DNA from 4 places in the Pedobacter sp. A2324 genome. Region 1 is predicted to be linked to each of the others. Evidence: riboswitches for the same ligand, from Rfam matches in the RefSeq annotation. Region 1 holds a riboswitch; each other region holds the start of a gene.

Evidence for each region. A riboswitch is a leader RNA that binds a small molecule or an ion and turns the genes downstream of it on or off. The one in region 1 is predicted to bind cobalamin.
Region 2: another riboswitch for cobalamin. It lies ahead of AC570I_RS17795 (TonB-dependent receptor plug domain-containing protein); the one in region 1 lies ahead of metE (5-methyltetrahydropteroyltriglutamate--homocysteine S-methyltransferase).
Region 3: another riboswitch for cobalamin. It lies ahead of AC570I_RS04930 (TonB-dependent receptor plug domain-containing protein); the one in region 1 lies ahead of metE (5-methyltetrahydropteroyltriglutamate--homocysteine S-methyltransferase).
Region 4: another riboswitch for cobalamin. It lies ahead of AC570I_RS04940 (PKD domain-containing protein); the one in region 1 lies ahead of metE (5-methyltetrahydropteroyltriglutamate--homocysteine S-methyltransferase).

What each region holds. Positions count from the first base shown of each region.
Region 1 covers NZ_JCASSK010000007.1:301,121-304,290, forward strand. The annotation lists gene AC570I_RS20540 (hypothetical protein) at 96-278, shown strand; gene AC570I_RS20545 (hotdog family protein) at 275-724, opposite strand; gene AC570I_RS20550 (Lrp/AsnC family transcriptional regulator) at 931-1,392, opposite strand; cobalamin riboswitch at 1,568-1,753, shown strand; gene metE (5-methyltetrahydropteroyltriglutamate--homocysteine S-methyltransferase) at 1,926-3,170, shown strand, end outside.
Region 2 covers NZ_JCASSK010000006.1:130,775-133,944, forward strand. The annotation lists gene AC570I_RS17795 (TonB-dependent receptor plug domain-containing protein) at 1-1,783, opposite strand, end outside; cobalamin riboswitch at 1,882-2,074, opposite strand; gene AC570I_RS17800 (sigma-54-dependent transcriptional regulator) at 2,266-3,170, shown strand, end outside.
Region 3 covers NZ_JCASSK010000001.1:1,194,655-1,197,824, forward strand. The annotation lists gene AC570I_RS04910 (Crp/Fnr family transcriptional regulator) at 1-72, opposite strand, end outside; gene AC570I_RS04915 (hypothetical protein) at 325-522, shown strand; gene AC570I_RS04920 (Crp/Fnr family transcriptional regulator) at 568-1,161, opposite strand; gene AC570I_RS04925 (cold-shock protein) at 1,341-1,532, shown strand; cobalamin riboswitch at 1,630-1,825, shown strand; gene AC570I_RS04930 (TonB-dependent receptor plug domain-containing protein) at 1,956-3,170, shown strand, end outside.
Region 4 covers NZ_JCASSK010000001.1:1,198,688-1,201,857, forward strand. The annotation lists gene AC570I_RS04935 (YncE family protein) at 1-1,071, shown strand, start outside; cobalamin riboswitch at 1,083-1,273, shown strand; gene AC570I_RS04940 (PKD domain-containing protein) at 1,430-2,353, shown strand; gene AC570I_RS04945 (DUF5074 domain-containing protein) at 2,366-3,170, shown strand, end outside.

The sequences.
Region 1 (3,170 bases):
ATCAGCTTAAATCTGTATGTTGAGTAGTTAATGTATTTTTATTAACATCTGATTAATTTCTTCCGATTGATAAACGGGTTTTATAGCTTTGTACTATGCAGGAGCTATCTTTATCCATACAGATTGATCTTATCGAATTAAAGGCCAGATATGCCTTTATTATGGATGAATTAGGTGAGAATTTTTCTGATGAATACCTGATGCAGCACCAGGTTAAGCAGAAACTATCACAAGCGATGATTCGTGAGATGTTCCGCATCTTAGCGTATCAGACCTAATTAAAATGATATAAGAAAACCACGTTACCTGTGTAAGCAGTTACTGTTGATCCTTTAATATCGAGATCTGCCTGAATAACAACTTTAGTGATCCCGCGAAGATCGGAGATTGATATTAGCTTGGCGCGCAGCATTACCTCGTCATCAACGCGGACTTCCTGATTAAATTTGAAATTCTCTATCCCGTAGTTTACCTCCATTTTAACATCCCTGATGTCTGCTATTTGTTTCCACAAATAAGGGATCAGCGATAACGTCAGATACCCAGGTACAAATTCAGAATCAACTGGTGCTTGTTCTTTAGCTTTACCGTTGTCACTTGTGTAATTATCCGTTGCATCAGCAAACCTGTTGGTTTGTTGCTGGTTTATTTTGTGCCATTTGGATTGCCCAATTTGGATTCCTAAATAAGACTTGTATTCTTCAAAACTACTAATAATCACCATTACCTTTATAATATAATATCAATACAATCTGGACGTAGTCTCAAAGTTTAAATATCTCCGCTGAACATTCCCATCTGAATAAAAAGCTAATATATCATAATAATGGTTACCAAGTTTTATTTTTGCCAATTGACGAATGAAATTACCTCGTTTAGATAACTTTCTATCGCTAAAAGTTCAAGCTGAGACTCAGTAGATAAGTAAGTTTAAAAACTAATGTTGTGTGTATTTTTAATTTCGGCCATAGCAAAAGTACTGTGTGTGCTGCCTATACTTTCAACAGAACCAAGTTTATTGAACACAAAGTCCTGATAGTGTTTCATGTCTTTGGCATAAACCTTTAGAATAAAGTCGTAGTCTCCCGAGACATTATAGCATTCCACCACCTCATCAATATTCATAATATCTTCTACAAAGCGGTTACCAATTTTCTTGTCGTGTTGCTTCAGCTTAATGTTGCAGAATACGATGAATCCCTGATTGAATTTCCCCGCATCCAGAATGGCAATATATTTTTTGATATATCCGGCGGTTTCGAGTCGTCTAATCCTTTCGAAAACTGGAGAAGGTGATAGATTTACCTTTTCTGCAAGTTCCTTATTGGTGTGTTTTGAATTGTTTGCGAGGGTCTTTAACAACAGCAAGTCGGTTTCATCAAGTTCAGTCATCAGAATAATTTTCTTTAATGGCGTTGAATATAATTTATTAAAAGTTTAATTTGCTTTAAATATAGTTAAAAATAGACAATATAACTGAACTTTACATTTTTAAAAGAATAATGATCTTCAGATGTATTTTTGTTGCAGTTTAAAGCTGATTTGTAATAATTAGAGTTCTTTGCATATTTCAACAATTGAAAAAGGTTTTACTTAGCTGTAAATGAAAAGGGAATCGTGTGTAAATCACGAACTGTCGCGCAACTGTAAGTAACAAAAAGGTTTTTATCCAGGGATGTCCACTGCTCATTTGGCGGGAAGGATGATAGAAACTGTTACAAGTCAGGATACCTGCCTGTTTCGAATTGACGATGCTTTCGCGATTGAAGCTTAAAGTCAGATGAGTACTTATGATGGTAAATCCTGCTGGATGAGCCGGGCTATCGCCTGCGTCTGTGTTTTTCTTTTTTTCATTCTACGCGAAACATCCTGAGATGATGTGCGAACTTTTTACAATGATTATTTACCATTTAAAAAGTTGAAATATGTTAACACAAAATCTGGGATACCCGCGGATAGGGATCCAACGACAATTGAAAAAAGCCTGCGAGCAATACTGGGCAGGTAAAATAGACCTTAAGGAACTCAATAAGGTTGCACGTATCATTAAGGAAGAGAACTGGCAAACCCAGGTAGATGCCGGTATTGACCTTATCCCATGCAATGATTTCAGTTTTTATGATCAGGTATTGGATACGAGTTTTTTGCTGGGTGTAATCCCGCAACGTTACTCGCCTGTACTCTCGCAGGTGAAGGGCAACAATGAAATTGATCTCTATTTCGCCATGGCCCGTGGTTATCAAAAAGATGGTTTGGATATCACGGCAATGGAAATGACCAAATGGCTGGATACCAATTATCATTACATTGTGCCTGAATTTACTGCAGATCAGGAATTTCGGATATTTAATGAAAATATATTCTGTGAATACAACAGCGCAAAGCAGCAATTAGCAGAGAAAGCAAAGCCAGTATTGCTGGGGCCGGTGAGCTATCTGCTGTTGGGTAAAGAAAAAGAAACGGGTTTTGAACGGATTGACTTGATTAAAAAGCTGGTTTCGGTTTACATTGAAATAATCAACCGTCTGAAACAACAGGGAGCAGAATGGATTCAGTTGGATGAGCCCTGCCTGGCGCTCGATCTTTCAAAAAAAGACAAAGAGGCTTTTGAGTATGCATACCGGGCTATTGCTAATAGGGTAAGCGGGGTAAAATTACTAGTCGCTACTTATTTTGAGGCACTGTTGGATAATACAGCATTGGCCGTAAACCTTCCAATATCAGCCTTGCACATCGATCTTGTGAGGGCTCCTGACCAGCTGGACGATGTGCTGGCACTGATTCCTGAAAAATTACAACTTTCCTTAGGGGTAGTAGACGGGCGTAACGTTTGGAAGAATAACTATGAAAAGTCGCTTTCTCTTGTTGCTAAGGCAGTAGCATTGTTGGGCGAAGACCGAGTAATGATTGCCCCATCCTGTTCATTGCTTCATAGTCCGATTGATCTTGAACTTGAAACTGCTATTGATCCGGAAATAAAAAACTGGATGGCTTTTGCACGCCAAAAATTAACTGAGGTGAGTGAAATCCGTCAAATTGCTGAAGGAAATGCTGATTTGCTCAAAGCCAACCAGTTAGCAATTGAAAACCGCCGCAGCTCTCAGAAAGTACATAAACAAGTAGTGAAGGATCGTATTGCCGGAATCACAGATGCAGACTCAACCCGTAAA
Region 2 (3,170 bases), on a different contig from region 1:
TGTTTTTTGCATCGAAGAAGAGCTTTATACGTTTTTTCGCCAGCGCATATTCCGCATATGCGCCTAACAATTTATATGCTGGCAGGTTGTCTACAGTGTAGGTTGTGAAATTTCCATCGCTACGCGTACCAAAATATCGGTAATTTGCACTTATAAAAAGGTCATTTGTAGCTTGTACACCTGCCGTTAAACCAAAGGTATGTTTTGGTCTGCGAAAAAGATAATCAGCAATCGCATTATCAACGAAGTTAAATTCATTCCCTTCAACGTATGCGTAATAACCATTGATATTGAATTTACCTAGCTTTACAGCCGGTTCTAATTCAAACCCTTTTGTTTTCTGGTTGATCTGATTAATGTATCCATTCGGGAAAGCATAAATAATTGCATCGGTTAAATCGCGTTTGTAAGCCGCCGCACGTAAACTGAATTTGTCATCGGCAAAACTGAAGTTAACACCGGCTTCATAATTTTGCGATTTTTCTGGTTTCAGAGCCAGATTCGCTCCGAATTGTCCGAAAAGCATGTTTAAAGTTGGTATTTTAAATGCCGTTGAAACCGTTCCAAACAATTTAATCTCCTTTATAATGTTGATACTTGGTGTTATCGAATAAGTATAGTTTTCGCCATATTGCTCGTGCTTATTGTACCGTCCGCCAACTTCTAAATTAAAAATACTAAGATCATGTAAAAACAATGAACCATAAGCAGCAAAAATATTGGTTTCAGGTTTGTTATTAGCAGAAGAAAGCTTCATCACACGGTTATCAATACCCACCAGGAGGTCTAGTTTATTTCCTAGCTTTTGGTTGTAAAATAAATCAAGTAACGAAACCCGGCCTTCAGTAATACTAGGATACTGACTGTGTGCATCGTTTCTGGTTCCTTCATAGCTGTAGTTCAAAGTAACTTTTCCGGTTGCAAATTCATACCTTGCATTTGTTCCGGCCGCGAAATTCTTCAATATCGAGTAATTGTTGGCATCAGCAAAAGCACCACCATCGAAACTATAGTTTCCATAATAATATCTTACAAAAGGGTTAATCGAAAAGTGATTATCCAGCTTGATTCCAAAATTGGCATTCAATGCGTCAGTCTTAAACCCGTCCTTGTCGAACGTAGTAGTGTTACCGGCTGGATTTGCAGCTTCAGAGATGCCATTAGTTTTAGCATGGGTATAATTGATGTTATAAGAAAATCCCTCCACTCCACCGTTTAAACCAATGGTTCCTTTGTAGGTTTCATAGCTGCCAGCACTGGCCACACCGTAAATGGTGTTTCCTTTTGGCCCACCTTTTTTAGTAATAATGTTAATTACACCGGCTACGGCATCCGATCCATAAATGGTTGACTGCCCGCCACGTAAAATCTCAATATGGTCTATTTGATCAATTGATAAAAGCCTTAAGTCGAAAGCACCGCCATTTCCCGAAGGATCGTTCTGTACAATGCCATCTATTAAAACCACGGCATAAGCACTGCCTGCTCCCCTGAAGAAAACAGATTTATTAAGGCCTGGATTACTGCTTGATCCGGCAACTATTATCCCCGCCTGCTCGCTGATCAGCTCAGGTAGTGATTTTCCATTGCTTCTGTCTAACACTTCCCTACTGATGATGGTGACCACTTTACCGGTTTGCGATTGTTTCTGGTCATTTTTTGTAGCACTGATGACAACGTCTTTCAACTGGACGCTGTCTTGGTTTTGTGCTTTAGCCAGCTGGCTAAACGTTAGCTGTGCAAGCCCTAGACCGGCAGCAACTAATACTGTTTGTTTGTTCATTTGATTGTGAGTTTTGCCCACAGCCAACAGATTCGAAAAGGAAATGAAAATACTTCAAAAGTTGGTACCTCAATCCTAGCTTCAATCCCCGAAAGCTATGAAATTATACGCTAAAGGCAGGTCTTCTGACTTACTCCCGGCTTTCCGGCCTTCCCGCTTCAAAACTGAAACAGTGGCGAAATGAATGAAAACCCGTTATGAAGCTTACAGCTGCGGGACAGTTACAGAATTACACTGTATTCCCTTTTAATTCCGGTTGTATAGCCGGAAACCAAAAGCGTCGCAAAAGTAGTAAAATAAAGGGATATGTAAAATGAATGTGGCGAAAGCTCCAATCATTCCACAGCGGTACTTGCCCATATGAAAAATTTAACAAAACCTTTTCGCCTGATTCCCGTTTATAGCCTAAATCATTGTATAAAAAACTATACATTAATTTAAAAGTAATATATTCGCATATCAATTGAACAAACAATTACCAAATGGCCAAACTATTAATTATTGATGATGAGCGGGCTATAAGAAGCACCTTGCGCGAAATTCTGGAGTACGAAAATTACGACGTCGACGATATTGATAATGGTATCGATGGACTTGAAATGATCAAAAAAGGTAATTACGACCTTGTCCTTTGTGATATTAAAATGAATAAAATGGACGGCATGGAAGTGCTTGAACAGGCACAGGTCATCAAACCTGACCTCCCATTTATCATGATCTCTGGCCATGGTACTGTTGAAACTGCTGTCGAAGCCAGTAAGAAAGGTGCCTTTGATTTTATTTCCAAACCACCTGATTTAAATCGACTTTTAATCACCGTACGCAACGGCTTGGATCGTGGAACATTGGTAACGGAAACGAAAGTTTTAAAGCGTAAAGCCAGTAAAACCCGAGAAATCCTGGGCGAATCGGATAGTATTTCTAAAATAAAAGAAACCATCGAACGTGTTGCTCCTACCGAAGCTCGTGTTTTAATTACCGGTGCGAATGGAAGTGGTAAGGAATTAGTTGCCCGTTGGTTACATGAAAAATCTAACCGCGCAGATAGTCCTCTGATCGAGGTTAATTGTGCTGCCATCCCCTCAGAGTTGATCGAAAGTGAATTATTTGGCCACGAAAAAGGGTCATTTACATCAGCTGTAAAGCAACGTATAGGTAAATTTGAACTGGCTAATGGTGGAACCTTATTTCTGGATGAGATCGGTGATATGAGTCTCTCAGCCCAGGCTAAAGTTCTTCGTGCATTACAGGAGCACAAAATCTCACGTGTAGGTGGAGAAAAAGAAATTGATGTGAATGTGCGGGTATTGGCTGCAACAAATAAAGATTTGTTAAAAGAAATCGAAGACGGGAATTTCCGGATGGATTTATATCACCGCCTGAACGT
Region 3 (3,170 bases), on a different contig from region 1:
AACGGGAATGATAGGAGACTGGCCCCCAAAGGGTATCCAGCGGTCAGCAAGGGGTGTTGGCGTCAGATTCATTTCAGTGAAGTTCAAAAATCGTAAAAAGATTACATTAAAAAAAGCACATCATGTACAACTCACTAATTATGGCATTAGCTAAACGAAATTTATCGTTTATATAGCGTAAACAGCCTGCTACACGATTTGGTTTATTGGAATTATACACCTTGGAGGTGTAAAATATGTCGTGAAAAATTACAATTTCGTATGTATATTCAGAATTTTAAAACAAAATTGCCCTCCCGGTGATTTTAGATATAAATTGATACCATGAAAAATATTCTTTTTACATCATTTGCCGCCACAGTTCTGTTTTTATCTTCTTGCACCGGAAAGAAAGCTGATCAGGAAAATGCCGACAGCACTTATCAATATCCTGATACCTCGAAATTAGATAGTACCGTAAAAGATACCACGCCGATATTCGCTGACTCAACAACGAACGCTCCAGCTGACGCAAAGCATTAAGATTATCTTTGTGAACAGATAATATCTAAGATAGGCTTTATAGTTCTATTTCACCTGTTCTGCTGCACGGATGCGGCTAAGTGTCTCCATTCTCATGCCCAGGTAACTGGCCAAGCATCGCAAAGGTACGCGATCCATCTGGCTGGCACCGGATTGTAAGAAGGTTTCATATCTGTCGGCGGCCATTGGTATTCTGGCCAGTATAGCACGTTCAGATGCCATATAATAGTGTAAGGAGAATATTTTTCGGCCAACGATGTGTGCTTCAGGATATTTGTTGTAGGCCAGCTCGATAACGCTATAGGGAATGCGGATTAATGTGCAGTCTTCCAAAGCCTGCAGGTATTCTTTAGAATGAATTTCAATGCCATCGGTATGACGGATGGCGCCAATAAGTTCCCCTTCAAAGGCAAAGCGGGTGGTGATGTCTTTACTGCGGTCTTTTACAAATCCGCGCACGCAGCCAGAAATGATGAAGAATAACGATTCATTTTGGTCGATTGGCGAGATAATAAACTTGTTTTTTTTGATTTCAATTACACTGCATTGCAGGAGGTAATCCAGCTTTAAATTATCTGGGACTGGGTGAAGATTCTCAAAAAAATTGAACAAAGGATCAAGGAAAGTAGATTTTTGCATATGATTTATTAAGATATCCGACATCATTAGACTAATAGCTATCATATACGAATTATTCCCCAAAGTGGTTTTGAGAAATATTCACAAAAAAATCATTAATTTTTTTCTTTTAAAAAATCTGAGTAATTTATATCTTGCAATCCTAATCAAACCTATAAAGTAAACATTAAAACATTATTATGGCATCAGGTACAGTAAAATTTTTCAATGAGTCGAAAGGCTTTGGTTTCATCGTTGACGATGAAAGTAAGAATGAAATCTTCGTTCATGTTACAGGCTTAAAGGATCAGATCAAAGAGAATGATTCAGTAACATTCGAAGTAAAAGACGGTAAAAAAGGTATTAACGCGGTAAACGTTAAATTAGCATAAAGACTAATTGCTTTCTTTTGAAAACGCAGCCCTAACCAGGCTGCGTTTTTTTTTACTCAAAAAGCTGACTTTTGTATAGGAAACAGCCAGATATTTTTACCTTTGCCCTGCTTTTGGTTCCTTAACTGATGTTTTGGATTAAAAGGGAATCCGGTGTAAATCCGGAACTGTCCCGCAGCTGTAAGCTCCATAACGGATTTCCATTCAGTTTGCCACTGTGCTTTTTTTGAGCACGGGAAGGCTGGAAATACCGGGAGATAAGTCAGAAGACCTGCCACTGGCACTGGTTATTTACACCCTCGGGAATTGGGGTTTAGATACATAATCTGTTATTCAATTATATTTTAAAGTCCTATCGTTACGAGCCCGATTACTCAAATGATAACGGAACCGGCGTGTAATTTACGGCGAAATAAAGCTGATATGCCGCTTTCTGTTTTCCTGAAATGCTGTCTAATTACGGCCCTTAGCCTGCTTTGCAACCATCTCTCCGCGCAGCAAGCAGATTCAGCAAATGTCAACCATCTAAGAGAAGTCAGGGTACAGGGTAAAAAAACAGGTACTTTCAATAGTTCTGCCAGTCCGGCCCAGGTAATGGGGGGTGAGGCGCTGCAGCGATTAAATAGTTTCTCTGTTGCAGATGCCCTGCGTTATTTCAGCGGGATTCAACTGAAAGATTACGGGGGCGTTGGTGGGTTGAAAACCGTGAACGTACGGAGCATGGGGAGTAACCATACCACTGTTTTTTACGATGGCGTTCAAATGGGGAATGCTCAGAATGGGCAGGTAGATCTGGGTAGGTTTTCTTTGGATAACATGGAAGAAGTATCGTTGTATAGCGGGCAAAGAAGTGAAATCTTTCAGCCTGCAAAGTCCTTCTCATCGGCAAGTTCGATTTACATGCACAGCCGGCAACCGCAGTTTGCCGGTGATGAAATGAGTAAGCTGAGATTGAGTATGAAAGGAGGATCCTTCGGCCTTATCAATCCTTCGGTTTTATACGATCAGAAAGTAACAAACCATACTGCACTTTCGTTGAGCAGCGAGTGGGTAAAGGCTAACGGTGAATACCGGTTTCGATATACGAATGGTGTTTATGATACCACTGCCCTCCGTAATAACACGGATATTAATGCTTTGAGGGCAGAGCTTGGGTTTGCCGGGGTGTTAAAGGATAGTTCAAGCTGGTCGGCAAAGGTTTATGCTTATTCATCTGAAAGGGGACTACCGGGAGCAATTGTAGCGAACAGGTTCGATTACCATCAGCGGCAGTGGGACAGAAATTTTTTTATTCAGGGACATTTTCAAAGCAATGAAAACAAGCGTTATGCCTGGATGTTCAATGCGAAGTATGCCAACGATTATCTTCGTTATCTGGATCCTGATTTTGTAACGCTCGATGGATTCCAGGATAATAGATTCAGACAGCAGGAGATCTATTTATCAGGTGCCAGCCGGTATTTCATTTCACCAGGATGGGGTGTTTCTTTATCTGCCGATTATCAGTGGAATGGTTTGGATGCAAACCTGTATCGTTTTCCATATCCCACCAGGCACACGGTGCTCGCTTCATTGGCTTCAGAACTCAAGCTGAATGATTTTAGTTTTCAGGCATCGCTACTGGGTACATTTGTTTTC
Region 4 (3,170 bases), on a different contig from region 1:
AAAGACCCGGGCGTAATCCCGGAGCAGAATCAAACTGCTTTCCCTGCAAATCCGCTGAGTGTGGTAAAGGGTATGTATGTACTGAACGAAGGCAATATGAACATGAATAAGGCATCGCTTGATTATGTTGATTTGCGCACTGGCATTTACCGTCGGAATATTTACGGACAAGCTAATCCTGAGGTTGTTAAAGGCTTGGGAGATGTGGGGAATGATATTGGGGTGTATGGATCGAAGCTTTATGTTGTGGTTAATGTTTCTAATAAGCTGGAGATTCTGGATGTTAAAACAGCTAAGAAAATCAAGCAAATTGACATTCCCAACTGCAGGTACATCGCTTTCGATAAAGGCAAAGCTTATGTGAGTGCTTACCTGGGTAAAGTAGGCGATCCGAATGCGCCGAATGGTAACATTTCGGAGATTGATACCGCTACACTTGAAATCAAACGTAAAGTAGAGGTTGGGCGCCAGCCTGAAGAAATGGCCGTTGTTGGAGAAAAACTATATATAGCCAATTCAGGTGGTTATAGTCCGCCAAATTATGAGCGGACCATTTCCGTAATCGATCTGACCAGCTTTACTGAAACCAAAAGGATTGATGTGGCCATTAATTTAAGCAGGTTAAAAGCCGACCGATATGGCGATTTATATGTGACATCTAGAGGAGACTATTATAACATCCCCTCCAGATTGTTTGTGATTGATACCCGTACTGATCATGTTAAAAAAACTTTTGAAATTGCGGCCAGTAACCTGTGGATTGATGAAGATACCGCTTACATCTTTGCGACTGAATGGAGTTACATTCAACAAAAAAACACCATCAGCTATTCGATGATTAACGTTAAGGATGAAACGGTTATGAGTAAAAAATTTATTACCGATGGAACCGATTCGCAGATAAAAATTCCTTACGGGATCATTGTTGATCCCCATACCAAGGATGTTTACGTAAGCGATGCGAAGGATTATATTACCCAGGGTACACTTTATTGTTTCGATGCCAATGGTAAGAAGAAATGGTCTGTTATTACAGGAGATATTCCGGCGCATTTCACGTTTGTGTATTAAAGATTAAATTTTACCTTTGCCACGCTTTTGGTTCCCGGCTTTGTTCGGGATTAAAAGGGAATACGGTGAAACTCCGTAACTGTCCCGCAACTGTAAGCGTCATAACGATTTTCTATTCTCGCCACTTTCGTGTTTCAAAGCATGATGGGAAGGCAGAAAATCGGACGTAAGTCAGGAGACCTGCCTAATTGCATTATGATTTGTAGTCCTCGGGGATTGGGACTAACAATGAGACTTTAAGTTTAATAATCATTTTTTAACCAGGTTTTGTCGCTGCTTTTGCCGATGAGGTTGAGCATGTTGAATTATACCCTGCTTTATGCGTGTGTATTTTTCAGCTGCCGTAAATACTTTTACTATGAAAATCAACTTTCCCGGAATTTTGATTCTATCCACTATGTTGCTGATTTCCTGTAAAAAAGAGGTGAGCGAGGTAAAGGAGGAAGAGAATCCGGTTGTTCATTCATCTCCCTACATCAATAAGATTTACGAATTCAAGCAGGCTCCCGGACAGTTTACCAACGACCTGGTTAAAACAGATATTCTGATCGGTAGCGCGGGCAACGGCCTGGTTTCACTTGGGGCTTACGGTGGTTTTATTGTTTTTGGTTTTGATCATCCGGTTGAAAATGGTTCAGGTGCCGATCTGGGAATTTATGGCAATCCCTTGATTGCTTCGGGTATGGAATTCTCTGAGCCTGGAATTGTTTGTGTGATGAAGGATGAAAATAAAAACGGTTTACCTGATGACACCTGGTATGAGCTTGCGGGGAGTGAGTATAATGCCTCTACAACAATTAAAGGTTATACCATTACCTACCACAAGCCTGCTACACTGAGTGATGATATCCGGTGGACAGATAACCAGGGTAAGGAGGGGCTGGTATTGAGAAACCAGTTCCACAGCCAGGATTATTTCCCGTCCTGGGCAACGGGCAATACCATCTCCTTTAGCGGAACCCTGGTGAAAAATACGCTGGTGGCTGGGGCTATACTCAGCAATAAACCATTGGCATATGGTTATACCGATAATGGTTCGAACGAATACCTCGCCTTGCAGGAACAATTTGGCCGGGGTTACAATACATTTGATATTGACTGGGCGGCAGATGCTGCGGGGAGAAAAATCGCCTTAAGTACAATCGATTTTGTGAAGGTGTATACGGCACAGAACAATAATGGAAACCCTTTCTATCCGGATCTCAACAATGAGCGGTCGAGGTACATTGGTGAAATCTCAACCGAATTTGGAGGTGCCGCAGATCTGAAGCTTTTAAAATAAAATAATATACAAATGAAACATTTCAAAACTAAAAAACTATTAATTGGTGCTGTATTGATCAGCTCGGTGCTTTACTCATGCAAAAAGGATACCGTAGAGGAACCAGTTACAGATACCGCTGCACGTAAATATGAAAATGGTTTTTTTGTCATTGGCGAGGGCTCTTATGCTCAGAATTCGGGTGCGGTAAGTTTTTACCGCTATGGCGATGATACCCTTTCCATCCGCGCTTATGAAAAAGAAAATCCTGGAAAGATATTGTCTAACACGGCTAAAACTTCTACCCTTCAGTTTGCATCGGTAATTAATGGCAGCATTTACTTACTGTGTAAAGTGAACGGGCCTATTGTGAAGGTAAACGAATACACTTTAAAGGAGGAGGCCAGATATGTACAGGAATCCAGTAACTGGAGAGGCATCATTAAGGTAGAGGGCACAAGGGGTTTGGTGAGTGCGAACGATGGCGTTTACCAGATTGATCTGAACACCCTGGCGATCCAGAACAAATTATCTGCGGTTGGTGCAGTGAATACCGGCGACATGTGGAAAAGGGGCGATTATGTTTATCTTTTACAATCTAACGGCGCCAAAATTGTATCCGCGGGTAATTACTCACTTGCTAAAAGTTATTCAAATATTACACGGGGATTTGCCCAGACTCCAAATGGCAAAGTATGGGGATCTACCGGCTCGCGTCTGATAGCGATTGATCAAAATCTTGATACTGCCGGTGTAGCATTGCCGGTAGCTGTAGGTACATTTGGTCTTGATGCACCTACCAGGCTCACCGCATCGACTAAGGAGAATGCAGTTTTCT